3 regions of the Kineococcus sp. AC630 genome follow, and region 3 is predicted to be linked to each of the others. Evidence: riboswitches for the same ligand, from Rfam matches in the RefSeq annotation. Region 3 holds a riboswitch; each other region holds the start of a gene.
What was found. Region 3 has a riboswitch for S-adenosylmethionine ahead of AC0I8G_RS11410 (ABC transporter substrate-binding protein). Riboswitches for the same ligand answer to the same signal wherever they lie in the genome.
Positions count from the first base shown of each region.

Region 1 (7,735 bases), on a different contig from region 3:
ACGGCCACGGCTCGTGCTCGTTCGCGACCCACCAGGTGCGCCCCCGGTGGGCGACGTGCAGCCCGAACCGGGCGGTCACGAACGCCGCGACCTCGTCCTCCACCCGATCGGTGCCGAGGCGGACGGCGATGCGGCTGCGCACGCCCGCGCGGGTCCGGCACGTCCACGCCAGCTCGCGCGCACCGTCGCGGACCCGTTCCGCCCGCCGCATCCGCGACCACCGGTACGGCAGCCCGAACGCCGTCCGCGCGCCGAGGACCACCGCGAGCCGCGTCGCGTCGAGGCTGGCGAAGACGACCCCGCGCCGGCCCTCGTCGTCGACGGAGTAGAGCCGGACGTTCGTCTCCAGGAACGTCCCCGCGTACGGCACCGCGGGAGCCCGACCCGGCCCGGCGCCGCGCAGCGTGAACGGGATGAGCCCGACGTAGGTGACGCCGTCGAGGACGTCCGGGCGGACCCCGGGCGGCAGGTGCGGGGCGACGAGCGCCGGGTCGACCGCCCAGTGCAGGAAGGCGAGGTCGTCCCAGTGCTGGTGCATCATCACCGGCCCGGAGAGGGCCGGGGCGGTCACGGGCGGGAGACGGTCCAGGGTCGGGACGGTGGCGGGCACGGTTCATCGTGCCTGGCCGGGGCGCTCCCGGCGCGGCAGCCACTCCTCGTGCGGTCGCGGGTGGTTGTCGTCGCAACTTGCCTTACCCTGGATCCACCATCCAGAGCGGCTGAGAGACCTGGCTCCGCGACGCCGCAGCAACCTCCCCGTCCGCGGGGTGTGGTGCTCACGCCAGGACCGATGGAGGAACCCGTGTCCGTGACGTCCCCGCCGAGCACCGAACCCACCCGCGTGGACGCCGCCGACGTCCGGCTGCGCGGGGTCGGGCGGACCTTCGGCGAACGCGACGTGCTCGCCCCGCTGGACGTCACCCTCGAGGCCGGGCGCACGGTCGCCCTGCTCGGCGCCTCCGGCAGCGGGAAGTCGACGCTGCTGCGCCTGGTGGCCGGGCTCGACACCCCCACCACCGGCTCGATCGAGGTCGGCGGGGAACAGGTCCGCGGGGTCCACCCCCGCACCGCCGTCGTCTTCCAGGAACCGCGGCTGCTGCCGTGGCGCGACCTCGCCGGGAACGTCGCCTTCGGGCTGCCGCGCGGCACCCCGCGGGCGGAGGGCCGGACGGAGGTCCTGCGCTGGCTGGACGTCGTCGGGCTGGGCGAGTTCGCCGGCCACCGGCCGCGTCGCGTCTCCGGCGGGATGGCCCAGCGGACGGCCCTGGCCCGGGCCCTGGTCCGCCGGCCCGGGGTGCTGCTCCTCGACGAGCCCTTCGCGGCCCTCGACGCCCTGACCCGGCTGAAGATGCAGGACCTGCTGGACGAGGTGCAGCGCGAGACCGGCGCCACGGTCCTGCTGGTGACCCACGACGTCGACGAGGCCCTGCACCTGGCCGACCGGGTCCTGGTCCTCGGCCCCTCCCCCGACACGGCCGGTGCGACGGTCGTCCGCGACCTCGCCGTCCCCGCTCGGCGCCCCCGCGACCGCGGTGACGCCGCCACCGCGGAACTGCGGGTCGAACTGCTCGACCTGCTCGGCGTTCCCCGCACCGTCTGACGCAGACCCCCCACCACCGCGAAACCCCAGGAGAACCGTGTCCGTCGTGCCCTCGAACCTGCCCACCCGCCGTCTCGCCCTCGGCCTGGCCCTGGGCGGGGTCTCCTTCGTCGCCGCCGGGTGCGTCAAGGGCGAGTCCTCCAGCGGGGGTGCCCCCGCCACCGCCACCGGTTCCGGGAGCGCCTCGGGCGGGGGGACCGTCCGCCTCGACTACGCGCTCTACAACCCGCTCAGCCTCGTCGTCCGCGAGCAGAAGATCCTCGAGAACGCCGGCCTCACCGTGCAGTGGGAGCAGTCCGCGGGCAGCAACAAGGCCAACGAGTTCCTGCGCAACGACAACCTCGACATCGCCTCCACCGCCGGGTCGGCCGTGCTGCAGGCCCGCACCAACGGTTCCCCGGTCCAGACGATCGACGTGTTCTCCCAGCCGGAGTGGACGGCCCTCGTCGTCGGCAAGGACTCCACGATCACCGACGTGGCGGGGTTGCGCGGCAAGCAGATCGCCGCGACCACCGGCACCGACCCGTACTTCTTCCTGCAGCAGGCCCTGGACAAAGCGGGTCTGTCCGCGAGCGACGTCACGATCACCAACCTGCAGCACGCCGACGGTCGCGCTGCCCTGGAACGCGGCGACGTCGACGCGTGGGCGGGGCTGGACCCCAACATGGCCGGCTCCGAACTGCTCGCCGGGTCGAAGCTGCTGTACCGCAACGTCGACTTCAACACCTACGGGATGCTGAACGCCCGCGAGGCCTTCATCAAGAGCTCTCCTGAGCTGGTGCAGCAGGTCGTCGACGCGTACGCGACCGCCCGCGCCTGGGCCATCGCGAACCCCGCGGACCTCGCCACGCTCTACGCGACCCAGGCGCAGTTGACCCCGGAGGTCGCCGCCCGGGTGCTGGAACGCACGACGCTCGACGTCGACTCCGTCCCCGGTGACGCCCAGCGCACCGTGCTGGCGGGGATCATCCCGCTCATGGCCTCCGCCGGTGACGTCCCCTCCGCGGACGCGGCGACGGAGGCGCTCGACGGGTTGCTGGTGCCCGACTTCGCCGAGAAGGCCACCGTCTCGTGAGCGTGCTGGACACCGAACGCCCCCTTCCGGTGCGCCGGTCGCGGGGTCCGCGGAACCGCGGGTGGCTGGGCTGGGTCGTCCCTCTGCTGCTGCTGCTCGCGTGGTTCCTCACGACCGGGGCGGGGGTCTTCGAACGCGTCCAGCTGCCGCCGCCGGTCGACGTGCTGAACGCGGCCCGGCAGATGTGGGCGACGGGGCAGTTGCAGCTGAACATCGCGATCAGCGTGCAGCGCGTCCTGCAGGGTTTCGCCGTCGGCGCGGTGGCGGGGGTGGTGCTCGGTGGGCTGACCGGCTCGTCCCGGGTGGTGCACGACCTCCTTGCCCCCACGCTCGGCGCGTTGCGGGCCGTGCCATCGCTGGCCTGGATCCCCCTGCTGGGCCTCTGGATCGGGCTCGGGGAGACCCCGAAGATCACGCTGGTCGCGATCGGGGCGTTCTTCCCGGTCTACACGACGGTGCTGAACGCCCTCACCCACCTCGACCCCGCTCTCGTCGAGGTGGGCCGGGCCTACGGCCGCCGCGGGATCGGGCTGTTCCGGGAGGTGCTGCTGCCGGCGACCGCTCCCGCCCTGCTGTCGGGGTTGCGGCTGGGGTTGGCCCAGAGCTGGCTGTTCCTGGTGGCCGCGGAACTCCTCGCCGCCTCGATCGGCCTGGGGTTCCAGCTGACCAACGGGCAGAACACCGGCCGGACCGATCAGGTGCTGCTGGCCATCATCCTGCTCGCGGTGCTGGGCAAGGGGTCCGACCTCGTCCTCGGGCTGGTCGAGGGTCAGGTCAAACGCGCCCGGGGGTGACGGGTTGTCCCCGCCGCGGTCGTCCGCGACAGTGGTCGGCGTGAGCGCGACGGGTGAGAAGGCGACGTTGCTCGACTACCTCGGCCACTACCGCGAGGTCATCGAGCGCAAGTGCGAGGACCTCGACGCGGGGCAGCTCGCGACCCGGTCCGTGCCGCCGAGTTCACTGAGCCTGCTCGGCCTCGTCCGCCACCTGGCCAAGGTGGAACGCGACTGGTTCCCCCGGACCCTGGCCGAGCGTCCGGAGACCCCGCGGCTCTACTGGACCGCGGAGGACCCGGAACTCGCCTTCACCGGTGCGGTGGCCGACGACGCGGTCGTGAGCGAGGCGTTCGCCACCTGGCGGCAGGAGGTCGCGGCCGCCGACGCGTGGCTGGCGGAACTGCCCGAAGCCGACCTCGGCCGCGAGGTGCCGCACCGCGACGGTCCGGTGAGCGTCCGCGACGTGCTGGTGCACCTGATCGAGGAGTACGCCCGGCACGCCGGGCACGCCGACCTGTTGCGGGAGTGCCTCGACGGGCGCACCGGGGAGTAGCGTCACCGCCCCTCGGAGGGTGTGACTCCCTCGCCGGAACGGAACGACCGTACCCACGCCCGCGTCAGCGAGGGCGTCGCGAGGACGACGATCGGTCCCGCGAGCACCGTCACAACCCAGAGGACGGGGAACCCGGAGCCGCCCAGGAGGGCCCGCACGGCGACGAGCACCACGAGAACGGCTGCGCCGCAGATCAGCTGGCGACTCGTGCGACCCGCCGCGACCACCCCCGTCGACACCACGACCAGCACGACGAGCGCCGCGTGCAGCACCGCCGCGGCATCGAGGTCGACGGGGTGGAGGACCGTCCCGACGACCAGGACGACGAGCGCCGCGACCCCGGGAACACGCAGCGCCGGCCGGGTCACTGCCGCAGGTACCCCGGTCAGGACCGCGACGAGGACCGGCAGCAGACCCAACCCGACGTCCAGGGCGATCTCGTCCCACGGCCATCCCACGGGCAACGTCGCCCGGCTCGGGTCGGCAGGCAGCAGTAGACCCCCGGTCAGGGGGAAGCGGTCGATCGCGCCCGCGAGGTCGAGTCCGACGACGGCACCCACCGCCCACCACCGCCGGCCCACCAGGGCCAACGCCGTGCCGAGGGCGACCACCCCGACGAACGGGACGAGGAACCCTGCCGACTGCCCGATCGAGTCGAGGACCCGGGGCGCCTCAGCGTGCGGGAACCCCGACACCGTCTGCGGGTCGAGCCCTGCGAGGTGGGCGAGTCCGTCCCGGTACAGCCGCCACAGGGAGGTGTGCGTCGAGATCGACAGCGCCACGAGCGACGCGACCGAGACCGCCGCAGCCGCCGACACCGTCAGGACCGGTCCGCGTCGACTCACCGTTCTGAGATCGGCCGCGCGGACGGCCGGGTTGAGCCCCGGGTCACGCCTGGGTGGCGCGGCGTCCGACCCACCAGGTCGTCCCCCAGATCCCGGCCAGGGCGAGCAGCCCGACGCCGAGAACGCCCGCCAGCCACCAGGTGTGCCGCACGATCGAGACCACGAAGACGGCAACGATCGCGACGAAGAGGACCGTGGTCGCCGCGGTCGGGCGCTTCAGGCGGTGCAAGAGCACCTGCCCGGCGAACCCGACGAGGAAGATCCCCGGCGCGAGCGCACGTCCCCACTCCCGGTCCGCGACCGAGATGGCCGTCTGGCCCGCGAAGACGGCGACCAGCACCCACTCCGACCAGCGTGCCTTCCGTGGTGTCGTCACCACCCCACGCTACCGATCACTCCCGCGGCCGGTGCTGGGCCGATCTCAGCGGATTCAGCGGTCGGCGGTGATGAAGTCGGCGAGCGCGGTGGCGACGGCTTCAGGCTGTTCGTCGGGGATGAAGTGCCCCGCGCCGGGCACCACGACGCTGGTGGTGTTCTCGGCCCACGGACGCAGGGACGCGGCCATGTCGAGGATGGAGCCGTGGCTGCTGGAGATCCCGAGGACGGGGACCGTCAGGTGCTGCCGGTCGAGCGCCTCGTGGTTCCTGCGCGCGGACTCGGCGGCGTCGCGGTAGTAGGCGAGGGAGGCGCGCAGTCCCCCGTCGGCGGCGAGGGCCGCCGCGAAGTGGTCGAGGTCGCCGGCCTCGAAGGTGGCCGGGTCGAGGGCCTTCGCCTTGAGGAACCAGTCGACGTACTCCCGTTCGCGTCCGGTCAGCAGCGTCTCGGGGAGGTCGGGCACGAGGTGGAAGGCGAAGTGCCACGTCTTCCACGCCCGGGCCGGGTCGGTGGGGATCGTCTTGGGAAGGGTGATGCCGGGGATGCCGGCGTCGAGGAGGGCGAGGCCGTGGAGGGAGCTGCCGTGGGTGAGGGCGAGGGAGAAGGCGACCCAGGCGCCGATGTCGTGAGCGGCCAGCCAGTAGGTGCGCGCTCCGAGTGCCTGGACGGCGGCGTGGACGTGGGCGGCGACGCTGTGGGTGTCGTAGCCGGCCTCCGGCCGTTCGGAGTGCCCTTGGCCCGGCAGGTCGATCGTGAGGACCCGGAACCGGTCGGAGAGGTGGGGCATGACCTTCCGCCACGCCCACCAGGTCTGCGGGAACCCCGCGAGCAGCACGAGCACCGGTCCGTCCGGTCGGCCGCCGTCGACGGCGTGGAGGCGGACGCCGTCGGCGTCGACCCAGCGGTGGGTGAACCCGTCCAGGCCGTGCGCGGCCAGGTCGTGGAGGGCCAGGTCGGGCACGGGGCTGGTTTCAGTCGTGGTCACGTGATCCTCCATCGGTGGGCGCCGGATGCTTTGCGTCGCAGCGCGAGTGCCGTGCGTTCGTCGCCGCGTTCGGACGCTAACACATCCTGGACTGCTCAGTTCAAGATAGGGTGACGTCATCACCCGAGGGGCGCAGACAGGAGAGCCAGGTGGCAGGCAAGAAGCAGTTCGACGTGGACACGGCCCTGGACGCCGCGATGGTCCAGTTCTGGCGTGCCGGTTACGCCGACACCTCGCTCGACGACCTCTCCCGGGTCACCGGCCTGAACCGCAGTTCGATCTACTCCTCGTTCGGCGGCAAGGACGAACTCTTCCTGCGCTGCCTGGACCGTTACACCACGCGCTACGGCGAGAAGTACGACGCCGCGCTGTCGTGCGCTGCGTCAGACGTCATGGCCGCCCTCCAGTCGTTCTTCGACGTCACCCTCGAGCGCATCGCCGATCCGGATCTCCCCGACGGGTGCCTGATCGCCCAGACGACGATGGTGACGCCCGTGCTGAGCCCCGCCGTCGCTGCGCACACGCGCGAGGCTCTGGGCTTTCAACGCCGACGTCTGCACACGGCCTTGAAGGCCGGCCGGATGAATGACGAGAACGCCGAAGCCTTCGCCCTCCACGCGGCAGCCGTCAACCAGTCCCTCGCCGTCATGAGCAGGGCCGGAGCGAGTCCTGCGCAGCTCCGGAGCATCGCGAGGGTCACCGTCGATGGGGTCGCGAAGGCCCTGGGTGAGCCGGAGCGTTCCTCGTAGATCCTCGCGGCTGCCCCGGCGGTCAGTCGCACACAACGCCAGAGGCCCGGTCCCGCTGACGCGGTTCCGGGCCTCTGATCTGTGATCTTGCTGGTCGGGGTGACAGGATTTGAACCTGCGGCCTCTTCGTCCCGAACGAAGCGCGCTACCAAGCTGCGCCACACCCCGATGCTGCTGACGGCCGCCGAACTGCGCGGCCTCGTAGAGGATAGCCCACCCAGGCAGGTCCCCGGGACCACGAGGGTCAGCGGCGGGACACGAGCTCCAGCAGCGTCGCCTCGGGTCGGCAGGCGAAGCGCAGCGGCGCGTAGGGGGAGGTCCCGAGGCCGGCGGAGACGTGCAACCAGGCGTCGTGGCGGGCGGCGGACCAGCGGGACAGCCCGGAGGCCTGCTTGCGCGGGAGGTCGCAGTTGGTCACGAGCGCCCCGAAGCCGGGGACGCAGAGCTGGCCGCCGTGGGTGTGGCCGGCGATGAGCAGGCCGGCGCCGTCGGCGGTCATCGCGTCGAGGGTGCGGCGGTAGGGGGCGTGGGTGACGCCGATGGTGAGGTCGGCGTCGGTCGCGGCGGGACCGGCGACGTCGTGGTAGCGGTCGTAGCGCAGGTGGGGATCGTCGACGCCGACGAACTCGAGGTCGAGGCCGTTGACGGTCAGCCGGGTCCGAACGTTGTCGAGGTCGACCCAGCCGGCGTCGGTGAAGCCGCGGACGAGGTCGTCCGTCGGCAGCCGGACGGCCTCGTCGCCGGCACCACCGTCCGACGGACCCCTCAGGTACTTCG
Region 1 is NZ_CEEDMJ010000027.1:27,556-35,290, reverse strand. Features, by position in the region: gene AC0I8G_RS22415 (YqjF family protein) at 1-610, opposite strand, end outside; SAM riboswitch class I at 704-797, shown strand; gene AC0I8G_RS22410 (ABC transporter ATP-binding protein) at 791-1,600, shown strand; gene AC0I8G_RS22405 (aliphatic sulfonate ABC transporter substrate-binding protein) at 1,638-2,675, shown strand; gene AC0I8G_RS22400 (ABC transporter permease) at 2,672-3,469, shown strand; gene AC0I8G_RS22395 (DinB family protein) at 3,510-4,004, shown strand; gene AC0I8G_RS22390 (hypothetical protein) at 4,007-4,849, opposite strand; gene AC0I8G_RS22385 (hypothetical protein) at 4,893-5,225, opposite strand; gene AC0I8G_RS22380 (alpha/beta fold hydrolase) at 5,280-6,221, opposite strand; gene AC0I8G_RS22375 (TetR/AcrR family transcriptional regulator) at 6,359-6,958, shown strand; tRNA gene AC0I8G_RS22370 (tRNA-Pro) at 7,050-7,126, opposite strand; gene AC0I8G_RS22365 (metallophosphoesterase) at 7,203-7,735, opposite strand, start outside.
Region 1: linked by a shared signal. The riboswitch ahead of AC0I8G_RS22410 (ABC transporter ATP-binding protein) and the one ahead of AC0I8G_RS11410 (ABC transporter substrate-binding protein) in region 3 are both predicted to bind S-adenosylmethionine.

Region 2 (7,735 bases), on a different contig from region 3:
GCTCGGTCACCCCGTAGAACATCAGCCCGATGCCCATGCCGGCGGAGAACATCATCGCGATCCACGACGCCCGGGAGTGCTCCGGGCGGTCCTCGTCGCGACCGAGGCGGATGCGGCCGAAGCGGCTGAAGGCCAGGACGAGGGCGAGGACCACGAAGCCGGTCGCGCCGAGCACGAAGGCCCAGCCGAAGTCACCGACGACGACCTCGAGGACGGCGTCCGCGCCGGACTTCAGCTGGGTCGGCCAGATCGCCCCCACGAGGAGGAAGAGCACGACCACACCCGCGGCGACGGCGAAGGTCTTCCGGTCGACGGGAGGGTGCTTCGCACGACCGAGGTCGCGGGCGCCCGGAGTGCCGTCGGGGGTGGGTGAAGACGTGCCGGATCGGTGTTCAGGCGGTGCGGACATGGCCCCGAGAGTGACACGAAATGACTAGCCGGAGCCAACCGGGCATGACCAGAACGAGTCATCCTGGCGGTGTCGTCGCAGGTCAGAGCGGTGCTGCCCGGTTCAAGCACCAGGGTTCGACGCGGGTACCCACAGGCGCGGATAGACTGTGGTGTCAACCCTCACTAGCGCCCGCGCTGCGATCCAGCTGCGGGCGGTCGAGACCCCCGAGAGCGGATCGAGAACTTCATGCCCTTGAGCACCCGCGAAGACCTGCGCAACGTCGCGATCGTCGCCCACGTCGACCACGGAAAGACGACGCTCGTCGACGCGATGCTCTGGCAGTCCGGCGCCTTCCGCGCCAACGCCGACGTCAACGAGCGAGTCATGGACTCCGGTGACCTCGAGCGCGAGAAGGGCATCACGATCCTCGCGAAGAACACCTCGGTCCGCTACAGCGGCCCGGGGTCGCCCGAGGGCGGCATGACCATCAACATCATCGACACCCCCGGCCACGCCGACTTCGGTGGTGAGGTCGAGCGCGGCCTGTCGATGGTCGACGGTGTCGTCCTGCTCGTCGACGCCTCCGAGGGTCCGCTGCCGCAGACCCGCTTCGTGCTGCGCAAGGCGCTCGCGGCCGGCATGCCCGTCGTCATCCTCGTCAACAAGGTCGACCGCCCCGACGCACGCATCAGCGCCGTCGTCGAGGAGACCATCGACCTGCTGCTCGACCTCGGCGGCGACGTCGAGGGCATCGACGTCGAGCGCCTCCTCGAGGTCCCCGTCGTCTACGCCTCGGCGAAGAACGGCCGCGCCTCGCTGAACCAGCCCGAGGACGGCGGTCTGCCGGACCACGAGGACCTCGTCCCGCTGTTCCAGACGATCATCGACACGATCCCCGCGCCGGTCTACGACCCCGAGACCCCGCTGCAGGCGCACGTCACCAACCTCGACGCCTCGCCGTTCCTCGGCCGCCTCGCGCTGCTGCGCATCTTCTCCGGTGAGCTGATCAAGGGCCAGCAGGTCGCGTGGTGCAAGCACGACGGCACCATCGAGCGCGTCAAGATCACCGAGCTCCTGGTCACCGAGGCCGTCACCCGCGTCCCCGGCGAGAAGGCCGGCCCCGGTGACATCGTCGCCGTCGCCGGCATCCCGGACATCACCATCGGCGAGACCCTGGCCGACCCGGACGACCCGCACCCGCTGCCGCTCATCACGGTCGACGAGCCCGCCATCTCGATGACCATCGGGATCAACACCTCCCCGATGGCCGGCCGGGTCAAGGGCGCGAAGGTCACCGCGCGTCTGGTGAAGGACCGCCTCGAGAAGGAACTGGTCGGCAACGTCTCGATCCGCGTCCTCCCGACCGAGCGTCCCGACGCGTGGGAGGTGCAGGGCCGCGGTGAGCTGGCGCTGGCCATCCTCGTCGAGCAGATGCGCCGCGAGGGCTACGAGCTGACCGTCGGCAAGCCGCAGGTCGTCACCCGCAAGGACGAGAACGGCAAGACCCTCGAACCCTTCGAGAACCTGACGATCGACTCCCCGGAGGAGTACCTGGGCGCGATCACCCAGCTGCTCGCCGCCCGCAAGGGCCGCATGGAGACGATGACCAACCACGGCACCGGCTGGGTGCGCATGGAGTTCTACGTCCCCTCGCGCGGGCTCATCGGCTTCCGCACCGAGTTCCTCACCGACACCCGCGGTACCGGCATCGCCCACGCGCTCTTCGCGCAGTACGACCACTGGGCCGGCGAGATCCGCACCCGTCAGTCCGGTTCGCTCGTCGCCGACCGCGCCGGTGCGGCCACCGCGTTCGCGATGACCAACCTGCAGGAACGTGGGCAGATGTTCATCGAGCCCACCTCCGAGGTGTACGAGGGCATGATCGTCGGCGAGAACTCCCGCGCCGACGACATGGACGTCAACATCACCAAGGAGAAGAAGCTCTCCAACATGCGTTCGTCCACCTCGGACGAGTTCGAGCGCCTCGTGCCCCCGCGTCACCTGTCGCTGGAGCAGTGCCTCGAGTTCTGCCGCGAGGACGAGTGCGTCGAGGTGACCCCGGAGTCCGTCCGCATCCGCAAGGTCGTCCTCGAGGCGAACATGCGCGCGAAGACGGCTTCCAAGGCCAAGAAGGCCTGACCGCAGCCTCCTCAGCGCTCGACCACCACCCCGTGGGGTGGTGGTCGAGCGCTTCTGCGATCACGGGGCAAACTGGGGCCATGACGACGACCCCGCGACCTCCCGAGCAGCCCGACGAGACGCCCGAGGGCGCCGCCGGCGCGGCGACGGCCGGACGGGACCCGCTGGAGATCGCCGCGGACCTCGTCGACGACGTCCTGGGCGAGCTCGACCCGGCCGACCTGGCGTCCATGGAGCAGCTGGACCAGCCCCGTCGGGTGCTCTTCGTGCACGCCCACCCCGACGACGAGACCATCGGCAGCGGCGCCACGATGGCCCGCTACGCCGAGGCCGGGGCGGGCGTCGTGCTGCTCACGGCGACCCGCGGTGAGCTGGGTGAGGTCATCCCGCCCGAACTGGCGCACCTGGACCCCGATCAGCTCGCCGAGCACCGCACGGGCGAGCTGGCGACGGCGATGGAGGCCCTCGGTGTCACCGACCACCGCTTCCTGACCCGCGTCGACGGCAGCGGCTACCGCGACTCCGGGATGGTGTGGCTGGAGCCGGGCCGAGCGGGTCACGCGGCGCTGCCCGGAGACGACGTCGACCCGCGGGCGCTCGCGGCGGCCGACCCCGAGGAGGTCGCCGCCGACATCGCGACCGTCCTGCGCGAGGTCCGTCCGCAGGTCGTCGTGACCTACGAACCGGGTGGCGGCTACGGCCACCCCGACCACGTCCGGGTGCACGAGGCGACCATGCGCGCCCTCGTGCTCGCGGCAGGTGACCGACGCGACGGCGCCGCCCCGTGGCAGGTGGCCAAGGTCTACGAGATCGTCCAACCGGAGCAGCCCGTTCGGGAAGCCCTGCGTCGCCTGGCCGAGGCCGGTGCGGCGGGTGCGGGGGACCCCGAGGGGCCGCTGCCGAGCGTCGTCGTGCCGGCCGGCGAGGTCACCACCGTCGTCGACGGGACCGGCCAGATCCCGGCCAAGATCGCCGCGCTCCGCGCCCACGCCACCCAGGTCAGCCTCGACCTCGACGGTGACGTCCCGGCCATGCGGCTCAGCAACGGTGTGCCGCAACCGATCTGGCCGTTCGAGCACTACCGGTTGGTGCACGGCGTGCCGGCCGGGCCCTTCGACGCCGACGGCCGGGAGACCGACCTCTTCGCGGGCATCGCCCCCTCCTCCTGACCCCCCTTCCGATTCGTGATCCCGCTGGGAATCCCCGCGAGACCACGGATCGGAGAGAGGGATGTGTGTTCGGGGGATCACGCTCCGTTGCTCCAGGCGGGTGAACGCGATCGTCCGAACGCGTCACCGAGGGTGGTCGCCGGTAGCCATCGCCCGGACGACGGGGTTGGCTGGGACCACGTCCTGGCGCACCGGCCCGGACGTGACCGAGAGGAGCGGCCGTGGCTCACGTGAAGCACGCCCCGCGGACCGAGAAGGACCCCGAACGAGGCGCGCGTCCGCAGCCCCGCACCGGACGGGACAGCGCGGACGTCGGTCGCCAGCGCGAGCGCAACCGTCGCCGCCGCACCCGGTCGCTGCTCATGGTCGTGGCCCTGCTGCTGCTCGTCGTCGACCTGCGCCTGGCCTTCACCGGCTCGGTCCTGCCGCCGCTGCCGAGCGTCGACCCGATCTACGTCATGGTCTTCGTCTTCTTCCTCGCCATGATCGGCCTGCTCCTCGGGCAGACGCTGGTCTCCGGCCGCTCGCCGCACGTCGTCTACCGTCCCGAGCAGATCGACATCGGCCTCGACGACGTCAAGGGTCTGGCCGCGGTCAAGGAGGAGGTCGAGCGCAGCCTCGACCTGTTCCTCGCGGCCCGCACCTTCCGGACGCAGATGGGCGGACGGCCCCGGCGCGGACTCCTGTTCGAGGGCTCGCCCGGCACCGGCAAGACGCACATGGCCAAGGCCATGGCCCGTGAGGCGGGCGTCCCCTTCCTCTTCGTCTCCGCGACCAGCTTCCAGTCGATGTGGTACGGCGCGACGGCCCGCAAGCTCCGCTCCTACTTCAAGGCCCTGCGCAAGGCGGCCCGTCGTGAGGGCGGCGCCATCGGGTTCATCGAGGAGATCGACGCCATCGCCGGCGCCCGCGGCGGCATGAGCGCCATGACGCCCCTGGACGCCGACGCCGCCACCGGGATCGTCGGCTGCGGAGGGCTCACCAACCTCGCGATGTCCTTCCCCGCCACGGGCCGGACGGCGCTGCGGACGGAACGCCTGGCCAGCAGCGAGGGCGCGAGCGGGGTCGTCAACGAACTGCTCGTGCAGATGCAGTCCTTCGACGAACCCACCACGTCCGAGCGGCTGCAGGGCTGGTTCATCGACACCGCCAACCGGTTCCTGCCCCAGCACCGCCGGCTGCAGCGGCCGAAGAGCGAACCCGTCGAGATCCTGCTCATCGCGGCGACCAACCGCGCCGACTCCCTCGACCCGGCCCTGCTGCGTCCCGGCCGTTTCGACCGTCGGCTCAGCTTCGGCCTGCCGGACAAGCTCGGCCGCCGGGAACTCGTCGACCACTTCCTGTCCCGCAAGGCCCACGAGGCCCCGCTCGACGAGGACGAACGTCGCGACGCGCTCGCCGGGATCACCAACGGGTACTCGCCGGTGATGATCGAGAGCCTGCTCGACGAGGCCCTCGTCAACGCCGTCCGTCGCGGTGCCGACGGGATGAACTGGAGCGACGTCGAACAGGCCCGCCTCGTCACCGAGGTCGGCCTCGGCCAGCCCGTCGGCTACACCGACCACGAGGCGCGGCTCATCGCCACCCACGAAGCCGGGCACGCCACGATCGCCTGGCTCGTCGCCCCGCAACGCCGCCTCGAGGTCCTCACGATCATCAAGCGCGCCAACGCGTTGGGGCTGCTCGCCCACGGTGACGCCGAGGACGTCTACACCCGTTCCCGCAGCGAACTCGCCGGGCTGATCAAGATCGCGTTCGGCGGTCAGGTCGCCGAGGAGTTCTTCTTCGGCGACGTCTCGACCGGCCCGGCCGGCGACCTGCAGTCCGCGACGCAGGTCGCGGCGCAGATGGTCGGTTCGGCGGGCATGGCCGGGACCCTGGTCTCCTTCGCCGCCGTCCAGCAGGGCGCGTTCGCCGACGGGAACCTCGTCTCCCGCGTCCTCGGCGACTCCGAGGGGCGGCGGCTGGTGGAGAACCTGCTGACCGAGCAGAAGGAGTTCGTCCGCGAACTCATGGACCGCAACCGCCACCTGGTGGCGGCGCTGCGCGACGCGCTGCTCGAACGGCACGAACTCATCGGCCACGAGATCACCGACGTGCTCGAGGCGGCGCAGGCCGCCCACGAGGCGCAGTCCGCACCGCAGTCCGCACCGTCCCGGGTCATCGACCTGCGTGACACCACCTCCGGCGTCGTCCGGGGGATCTAGGACTCGTCGGGGTCGTCGCCGCAGGAGGGGAGCGACGACCGCGACGCAGGAACTCGCGCACCGTGGGAGGCCGGGGGGCCTCCGGGGGCGGTGGCGCGGGAACACAGGAACGGGAACGGTTGCTCCGGGGGGCTGGAGCAGACGTTCCCGTTCTGCTGTCCGCCGCCGCGCGATCGGCCACCAGCGGAGCGGGCTGGACCCTCCCTCCCCACCTGTGGTTCCCTGGTCCCAGGTCATGAGCGCCAGCGACAAGCCCCGGCTCGCTGGCCGGCAACCCTCCTCGTCGTGGGGTGCCCCGGGTGACGACCTGACCTGGTGCTCCGGCACGGGTAAGGACGCCGTCCCTCCCGTTCCGGACGCCGACGCGTCCACGATCGAGGAGAGCTCCGTGAGCACCACCCTGGAACCCACCGCCGAACCCGATGTGCGGGAACGCTTCTCGCCGCTGCTGCAACGGATCGCGGCCGGCACCGTGACGCGCGAGCAGGACCACGAACTGCCACGGGACCAGGTCCGGGAACTCCTCGACGCCGGGTTCGGCCGGTTGCGCATCCCCGTCGAGGAGGGTGGTGGCGGTCTCGACCTCGTCGAGTTCACCGACCTGCTGGTCGACCTCGCGGCCGCCGACTCGAACCTGCCGCAGATCTTCCGCGGCCACATCGCGTGGGTGGAGCAGGTCCTGAGCCTGCCGGTGGGGGAGTACCGCTCGCGCTGGATCGCGCGGCTGGTCGCGGGGGAGATGGTCGGGAACTCCTGGAGCGAGGTCGGTGACGGGGTCACCGGTGAGCAGCAGACGATCGTCACCACCCGGGAGGGGCGCACCGCGATCTCGGGCCGGAAGTACTACACGACCGGCACGATCTACGCCGACTGGACCGACGCGACGGCCCGCCGACGCCTCCCGGACGGGACCCACGAGGTCGTGACCGCCCTGGTGCCCGTCCGGGGCCGGGGGGTTCGCGTCTCCGACGACTGGGACGGTTTCGGGCAGCAGCTCACCGGGACCGGGACCCTCGAGCTCGACGACGTCGAGATCGCCGCCGACGACGTCTCCCCGTTCACCGCCCGGTTCCGCTACCAGACCGCGCTGTACCAACTCGTCCTGCTGGCCGTGCACGCCGGGATCGCCGCGGCGGTCGAACGCGACACCGGGCACGAGGTCCGCACCCGGACCCGCAGCTACACCCACGGGTTGGCCCCCCTCGTCAGGAACGACGCCCAGGTGCTGTCGGTGGCCGGCGAGATCTCCTCGATCGCGTTCACCGCCCGCTCCCTGACCCGCGCTGCGGCGCAGGCGGTCCAGTCCGCCGCCGACACCGCACACCTGCCGGGGACGGCGGCGGACCGGGCGGCGAACGTCGAGGCCGAGATCCGGACCGCCCAGGCCCAGGTCGTGCTCTCGGAAACCGTCCCGCGCGCCGCGACGCTGCTCTTCAACACCCTCGGCGCGTCGGGCACCTCCCGGGCCCGCGACCTCGACCGGCACTGGCGCAACGCCCGCACGGTGGCCTCGCACAACCCGGTGATCTACAAGCAGCGGATCGTCGGCGACTGGTCGGTCAACGGCACCGAACCGCCGTTCGTGTGGGACGTCGGCACCCACGCCTCCGTCGTTCAGGCGGAGGGCGCGACCCGGTAGTGGTACGCGTGGTGGACGGTGAAACCGGCGCCCTCGTACAACGCGCGGGCGCCGGCGTTGTCGCCCTGCACCTGCAGGTAGGTCGAGGCCGCGCCGCGGTCGCGGGCCCAGTCGGCGACCTCGGTCAGCAGGCGTCGTCCCAGTCCCCGCCGCCGGTGGGTGGGCGCGGTCTCGACGGCCGTCACCCCGG
Region 2 is NZ_CEEDMJ010000011.1:66,571-74,305, reverse strand. Features, by position in the region: gene AC0I8G_RS13230 (BCCT family transporter) at 1-409, opposite strand, end outside; gene typA (translational GTPase TypA) at 638-2,530, shown strand; gene mshB (N-acetyl-1-D-myo-inositol-2-amino-2-deoxy-alpha-D-glucopyranoside deacetylase) at 2,611-3,699, shown strand; gene AC0I8G_RS13215 (AAA family ATPase) at 3,921-5,906, shown strand; SAM riboswitch class IV at 6,138-6,248, shown strand; gene AC0I8G_RS13210 (acyl-CoA dehydrogenase family protein) at 6,295-7,545, shown strand; gene AC0I8G_RS13205 (GNAT family N-acetyltransferase) at 7,521-7,735, opposite strand, start outside.
Region 2: linked by a shared signal. The riboswitch ahead of AC0I8G_RS13210 (acyl-CoA dehydrogenase family protein) and the one ahead of AC0I8G_RS11410 (ABC transporter substrate-binding protein) in region 3 are both predicted to bind S-adenosylmethionine.

Region 3 (7,735 bases):
TCATGGTGGGCTCCCAGTCGAAGACGACGGCGTTCGCGTCGTCGCCGATGACCACCTCGGCACCCGGGGTCGCCCCGGCCTTGAACAGCTCGTCCTCGACGCCCAGGCGGGCGAGGCGGTCGGCCAGGTAGCCGACGGCCTCGTCGTTGGTGAAGTCGGTCTGGCGGACCCAGCGACGGGGCTTCTCGCCCCGGACGCGGAAGCGGACCTGACGGTCCTCGACGTCGCCGTACTCCTCGCGCGTGACCTTGAAGCCCTGGTCGTTGATCGCGGGCGGGTTGAGCACGATCCGGGTCGGGACCGCTTCGGGCGCAGCGGCTCGCGATGCGGCGACGAGTTCGGCCATCGCGAAGGACAGCTCGCGGAGCCCGGTGTGCGCGACCGCGGAGACGACGAACACGGGCGCGCCGCGCTGCTCGAGGTCGGCGCGGACGATCTCGGCCATGTCCCGCGCGTCGGGCACGTCGGCCTTGTTGATCACGATGATCCGCGGACGGTCCTGCAACGGGACCGTGCCGTCGTCGACGGGGTAAGCGGCCAGTTCCTTCTCGATCGCCTCGAGGTCGCTGACCGGGTCGCGGTCGCTCTCGAGGTTCGCGCCGTCGAGGACGTGCACGAGGGCGACGCAGCGCTCGACGTGGCGCAGGAAGTCCAGGCCCAGCCCGCGGCCCTCGCTGGCACCCGGGATCAACCCGGGGACGTCGGCGATGGTGTAGCGGGTGGAGCCGGCCTCGACGACACCGAGGTTCGGCACGAGCGTGGTGAAGGGGTAGTCGGCGATCTTGGGCCGGGCCGCGGACAACGCCGCCACCAGGCTGGACTTGCCGGCGCTGGGGAACCCGACGAGCGCGACGTCGGCGAGGGTCTTGACCTCCAGGTGCAGGTCGAGGACCTCACCGGGCTCACCGAGGAGGGCGAAACCGGGCGCCTTGCGCTTGGCGGAGGCCAGCGCCGCGTTGCCCAGACCACCGCGTCCACCGGGAGCGGCCACGAAACGGGTCCCGTAGCCGACCATGTCGGCGAGGATCTCGCCCTTGGCCGAACGCACGATGGTGCCCTCGGGGACGCCGATGACGAGGTCGTCGCCCTCGGCACCGTTGCGGTGGCTGCCCATCCCGAAGCGGCCGTCGGGCGCGCTGCGGTGCGGCCGGCGCTGGAGCTCGAGGAGGGTCGTCACCTGCGGGTCGACCTCGAGGATCACGTCCCCGCCCTTGCCGCCGTTGCCGCCGTCGGGACCGCCGAGCGGCTTGAACTTCTCGCGGTGGACCGAGGCGCACCCGTTGCCGCCGTCACCACCGGACGCGTGCACGACGACGCGGTCGACGAAGTGGGTGGACATGGTGAGGAGCCTTTCGTAGCCCAGCGATGGTGATCTTGCAGGTAGTCCCAGCTCGATCTCCGGCGCTGGGCGCCGGCTCCACGATTGCGGGGGCTGACGCACGGAGGGGCGGACCGGATCGCTCCGGTCCGCCCCTCCGCGTTCACGACTGGTGGTACGTCACACGCCGGCTTCGACGATGTTGATGACCTTGCGGCCACGACGCGTGCCGAACTCGACGGCGCCGGGGATCAGAGCGAACAGCGTGTCGTCGCCGCCACGGCCCACACCCGCACCGGGGTGGAAGTGGGTGCCGCGCTGGCGGACGATGATCTCGCCCGCGAGGACGACCTGACCGCCGAAGCGCTTGACGCCGAGGCGCTGGGCGTTGGAGTCACGACCGTTGCGCGAGGAGCTCGCGCCCTTCTTGTGTGCCATGAGTCAGCTCACTCCCCGATGCTGGTGATCTTGACGCGGGTCAGCGGCTGGCGGTGGCCCTGACGCTTGCGGTACCCGGTCTTGTTCTTGTACTTCAGGATGGTGATCTTGGGGCCCTTGGCCTCCTCGACCACCTCGGCGACGACCTTGACACCCGCGAGAGCCGAAGCCTCGTGAGTCACGGTCTCACCGTCGACGAGGAGAAGGGGCTGCAGTTGCAGCGTCTCCCCGTTGGCCACGGGGACACGGTCGATGGTCAGCACGTCGCCGACCGAGACCTTCTCCTGCCGGCCGCCGGCGCGGACGATGGCGTACACCACAACGAACCCGTTTCTCTCGTCACAACTGGAAGGCCAGCAGACCGATGGACCGGTCTGTGGCTCGCGCACGATGGCGCACCAAGGGTCAAGCGTACGGAACGCCGTCCCATGGGTCAAAACGGCTGGCCGCGAACGGCAGGCCGAATCGTTCAGTCGCCCGCGGACGAGGCGCCCGAGGCGGACCCCTCGCGCTCCTCTCGCTCCTTGTGGCGGGCGGCCGCGGCCACGGCCGCGATCGCGGCGAGGACCGCGGAGTCCTTGGCGGGCTCCCGGGGGGCGTCCTGCTCGGACTCCCCGTGCGGGGAGGAGCCGTTCGCGGAGGGCCCCTCGGTCGAGGGGGCGTCGCCGGCGGGACGGCCGTTCTCCGTCTCCCCCTCGGCCCCCTTGTCCCGGCCCCGACCACGGCGCGAGCGGGACTTCGCGCTGCCCCCGTTGCCACCGGAACCGCCGTTGCCCCCACCGTTCGAGGAGGCGCCGGAGGAGCCGTTGGAGGAGCTCGAGGAACCCGTGGGCGTCGGCTGCGGGGCGGGGTTCGCGTCGGCGGCGGCGTCGAGCTCCTCGAGGACCGCCGCGAGGCCCTGTCCGGTGCGCTTGCGCGTCATCTGGACCAGCCCGAGCGAGGTCACCTCGGCCACCTGGTGCTTGGTCCGGTCCCGGCCCAGGCACTCGATGAGGCGGCGCAGCACGAGGTCGCGGTTGGACTCGAGGACCATGTCGATGAAGTCGATGACGATGATCCCGCCGATGTCGCGCAGCCGGAGCTGACGGACGATCTCCTCCGCGGCCTCGAGGTTGTTGCGGGTGACGGTCTCCTCGAGGGTCCCGCCCACACCGGTGAACTTCCCGGTGTTGACGTCGACCACGTGCATGGCCTCCGTCGGGTCGATGACCAGGGAACCGCCCGAGGGCAGCCAGACCTTGCGGCCCAGCGCCTTCTGCAGCTGCTCGTCGATGCGGTGGTGGGCGAAGACGTCCTCGCTCCCCTCCCAGCGCACGAGCCGGTCAGCGAGGTCGGGGGCCACGTCGTCGACGTAGTCGCGCACCGTCTCCCACGCCTCGTCACCGGACACGACGAGTTGGGTGAAGTCCTCGTTGAAGACGTCGCGCACGACACGGACGGTGAGGTCCGGCTCACCGTGCAGCAGGATCGGCGAGTTCTTGCTGGACGCCTTGGCCTCGATGGCCTCCCAGGTGGCCTGCAACCGCTGCACGTCCGCGGCCAGCTCCTCCTCGGCCACACCCTCGGCGGCCGTGCGCACGATGACGCCGGCTCCCTCCGGGACGACCTGCTTGAGGACCTTCTTCAACCGCGCGCGCTCGGTGTCGGGCAGCTTGCGGGAGATGCCCGTCATCGACCCGCGGGGGACGTAGACGAGGTAGCGACCGGGCAGCGAGACCTGGCTGGTGAGTCGCGCACCCTTGTGCCCGACCGGGTCCTTGGTGACCTGGACCAGGACGGAGTCGCCGGACTTCAGCGCCGCCTCGATCCGGCGAGGCTGCCCCTCGAGCCCGGCGGCGTCCCAGTTGACCTCACCGGCGTACAGCACGGCGTTGCGGCCCTTGCCGACGTCGATGAACGCGGCCTCCATGCTGGGCAGCACGTTCTGCACGCGGCCCAGGTACACGTTGCCGACCATCGTGGTCTGCGCTGACTTCGCACCGTAGTGCTCGACGAGGATCCCGTCCTCGAGGACGCCGATCTGGGTCTTGTCGTCCTGCTGACGCACGACCATCACGCGTTCGACGGACTCGCGGCGGGCCAGGAACTCGGCCTCGGTGAGGATCGTGCGCTTGCGGCCCTGCTCACGGCCCTCGCGGCGGCGCACCTTCTTGGCCTCGAGACGCGTCGAGCCCTTGAGCGCGGTGATCTCGTCCTCGCCGGTGCCACCGGTCGTGACCGCGGCGCGGGGGCGACGCGGCTCCCGGACCCGGGTGACGGTGTTCGGCGGGTCGTCGGGCGAGACGTCCTCGGACTCCGCGGAACCGCTGCGACGGCGACGGCGGCGACGGCGACGCGAGGAGCCGTTCGACTCCTCGCCGTCGTCGTCCTGCTCGGTCTCGTCCTCGGGGTCCTCGCTTTGGTCCTCGGAGTCGGTCTCGGGAACGTCCTCGTCGTCCGCGCCGGTCTCGCCCGACTCGTCCTCGACGTCACCGTCGACGGGGGTGCGGCTGCGGCGACCGCGGCCACCTCGGCGGCGACGCCGACGCGGCGCTCCGCCGTCCTCGTCGTCGTCGTGGTCGTCGTCGCCCGCGTCACCCTGGTCATCGACCTGGTCGTTCTCGTCACCGGTCCGGTCGAGGACGTCGTCCACCTCGACGTCGGCCTCGCCATCCTCCTCGCCGTCGAAGGCGAAGGCGTCCTGGTCGCTGACGGGGGGCGGGCCGGCGGGTGCGGAGGCGCGTCGACTGCGACGCACGGGCTCCTCGTCGACGGGGGCCTGGAAGAAGAGGGCGGTGGCGCGGGCGGCCGCGTCGGCGGCACGCTCACCCTCGCTGGGGGCACGTCGTCCCTGGGCGAACCCGGCGGCTCGCAGCAGGACCGGGTCGTCCATGAGGTCGGGGTCCTCCGCCACCGGGGTGACGGGGGCTTCGACGGGGGCCTCCTCCACCGGGACGTCCTGCGCGAGCGCAGCGGCCTCGACGGGCTCCTCCTCGACGGGGACGGCCGGCGCCACGGGCGCGGCGGCCGTCTTGCGGCTGCGGCGACGACGCGCGGGAGCCGCGGCCGGGGCCTCGGTGGGGGCCTCCGCATCGGTCTCCACGGCGGCCGGTTCGACGGCGGGCTCGGGGGTGGGTTCCGGGGTGACCTCGACCTGGGGGGTCACCTCCGCCACGGGTTCCACGACGGGTTCAGCGGCCACCTCGGCCGGGGTCGCGACCTTGCGGGTCGCCCGACGCGCACGACGACGCGGGGGCGCCTCGGTCTCCACGACAGGCTCGGGCGCCGGCGCCACGACGGGCTCCGGCTCCGCCGCCACGACAGGCTCGGGCGTCGGTTCCACCACGGCGGGGGTGACGGGGCCGGCCGCGGCGCTGGTGTCGCCGGACACGTCGACGTGGGCCGGCGGACCGGCGGGTCGACTCGCGGCACGGCGCCTGCGGGGCCGCGTCGTCGCCGCGCCCTCGGCTGCTGCTGCGTCGTTCTCTTCGGGTGTGGTGCTCACGGGTGCTCCGCTCGCCCGCAGCGCCCGCTCCACCGGTGAACCCACGGCCGCGCGAGCGTCCTGGTCGGAATCGCCGGGTGGGTCGTCCCGCACCCGACGGAAGTCCTCTGTGTGCACCGACGGGTTCGCGCTCTTCGCGTGCTCCGTCCGTGCCGCCGGCGGTCGACGTCCGGCGTGTGGCCCGGGGCGCCTGCGAGGTCCTTCCACTGGACCGCGGCGCTCCCCGGAGCCCGCGCGCAGGGCGACGGTCTCGACAGCGGGCCGGGCGCCCGGTGTAGGGAACGCTCGACCACTGTCAGTGTCGCACAGCTCGCCACAACGGGTCCGGGCCGTCCGCGGCAACCGTCGCCAAGGGGGCCGGCGGTCCGCTAGTCTCCGATCAACACCATCCAGAGTGGCCGAGAGACCTGGCTCGACGACGCCACAGCAACCACCGCGCAGCGGCAGGTGCTCCCGCCAGGGGCGATGGAGGAAACAGCGTGATCAGCCGTACCCGCTCGACCCTGACCCGGCGCTTCCACGTCGACTTCTCGCGCACCGCCTCCACGGCGTGTCGCCAGGGCGCCCCGATGCGCCGGGGGACGCCGCGCGCGGTCTGAGCACCGCCGCCGCATCCCCGCAGCACCTCGCTCGACCTCCTCCCCCGCGCCCTCGCGCACCCCGACGGACGGTCACCGTCCGCCTACCCCCCGGAGCACACCCATGTCCGCGCCCCGTCGCACCCTCCTGCCCGCCAGCACCTCCCGACTCCTCGCGTCCCGCCGGCGGGTCCTCTCCGGAGCCCTCGGCCTCGGCGCGCTCGCCGGCACCGGCACGCTGGCCGCCTGCGGTGACGAGAGCACCTCCTCGGGCCTGAGCGCCGGGAAGGCCGTCGACCTCAAGGGGGCGACGATCAAGCTGATGGTGAACCAGCCGCACGTGCTGGCCTTCACGGACCTGCTCGGCAAGAAGTTCGCGGCGGAGTTCGGCGGGAAGCTCGAGGTCACGGCGATCCCCTACGACCAGCTCACGAGCAAGCAGATCCTGGACGTGCAGGGCGGCGACGGGGAGTTCGACGTCTTCGACTACTTCTACTTCGGCCTCGGCCAGCTCGTCGACGCCGGCGCCCTGGTCGACCTCACGGACTGGATCGGCGCGAACACCGACATCGCGACCGACGACTTCCTGCCCTCGATCTACGACCCGTACACCCTGATCGACGGCAAGCGCTACGGCCTGCCCTTCGACGGCGATACCCACGTCCTCTACTACAACACCGAGGTCTTCGAGAAGTACGGCGTCGAACCCCCGAAGACCTGGGACGACTACGACGCGGTCGCCGCGAAGATCACCCAGGACTCCGGCGGCAGCGTCTACGGCGCGATCGTCGAGGGTCAGCAGGTCCCGATGATCCTGGGTTGCTCCTTCATCAACCGCCTCGCTGGCTACGGCGGCACGCTCGTCGGCTCCGACAGCAAGGCCGCGTTCCACGGGGCGGAGGGGCTGGCCGCGCTGCAGCACCTCATCGACGTCTCCCCCGCGGCCCTGCCGACGCCGCTGCAGACCGGCTTCGACCAGGCCAACTCCGCCTTCCTCTCCGGTCAGGGCGCGATGCTCGACACCTGGACCGACCTCGGGCTGAAGGCGCAGGACCCGACCGGCTCGAAGATCGTCGACAAGTGGGGCGTGGTCACGCTCCCCGTGGGCGGGAAGAACACGACGGCGCGCACCGCGCTGGACGCCGGGTTCGGCCTGGGCGTCTCGAGCGCCTCCCAGCAGATCGACAAGTCCGCCGCCTTCGTGAAGTGGGCGACGAACCAGGAGAACAACCTGCTGCTCGCCTCCACCGCGGGTTCCGGGATCGACCCGGCGCGCAAGACCGTCCTGGACTCCACCGACTACGCCACGGCCGCGGGCATCGCGACCGACGTCATCCGCGAGGGTCTCGACGGTGACCCGCTGGCCTGGCCGAGCCAGGCCGGTGCGCCGAAGGCGTTGCAGGACCTCGTCGACCAGCTGGCGCTCGCCATCCAGGGGTCCACGGAACCGCAGGCCGCGCTCGACAAGGCCGCCGAGAGCTGGGAGAAGGAACTCGGATGAGCCAGCTCCTCGACGGGCAGCGGACCGTGCCCGGGCCGCGGCGGGGTCGCCGCGATCCTGCGACCCGGCGCGCGGTCCCCGGCCGGCACCGGCCGGGGCACGTCTCGACGTGGCTGGCCGCGCCCAGCCTCGCGGGGCTGGCGCTCGTGCTCGTCTACCCGACGGTGTTCGTCGTGGCGTTGGCCTTCACGAAGTCGTCGCTGGGCAAACCCCTGCAGCACTTCACGGGTCTCGACAACTTCGTCGACGCCTGGGAGTCGCTGGCCTTCGCGGGCTCGCTGGTCCGTTCCGTGGTCTTCGCCGTCGTGGCCGCCCTGGTCGCGACGGGCCTCGGGATCCTCCTCGCCCTGTTGCTGCACGCGCGGGGAACCCGGTTCGGCGCCGTCGGGACGATCCTCCTGCTGCCCCTGGTCACG
Region 3 is NZ_CEEDMJ010000009.1:91,874-99,608, forward strand. Features, by position in the region: gene obgE (GTPase ObgE) at 1-1,339, opposite strand, end outside; gene rpmA (50S ribosomal protein L27) at 1,499-1,756, opposite strand; gene rplU (50S ribosomal protein L21) at 1,765-2,076, opposite strand; gene AC0I8G_RS11405 (Rne/Rng family ribonuclease) at 2,226-5,240, opposite strand; SAM riboswitch class I at 5,623-5,712, shown strand; gene AC0I8G_RS11410 (ABC transporter substrate-binding protein) at 5,943-7,319, shown strand; gene AC0I8G_RS11415 (carbohydrate ABC transporter permease) at 7,316-7,735, shown strand, end outside.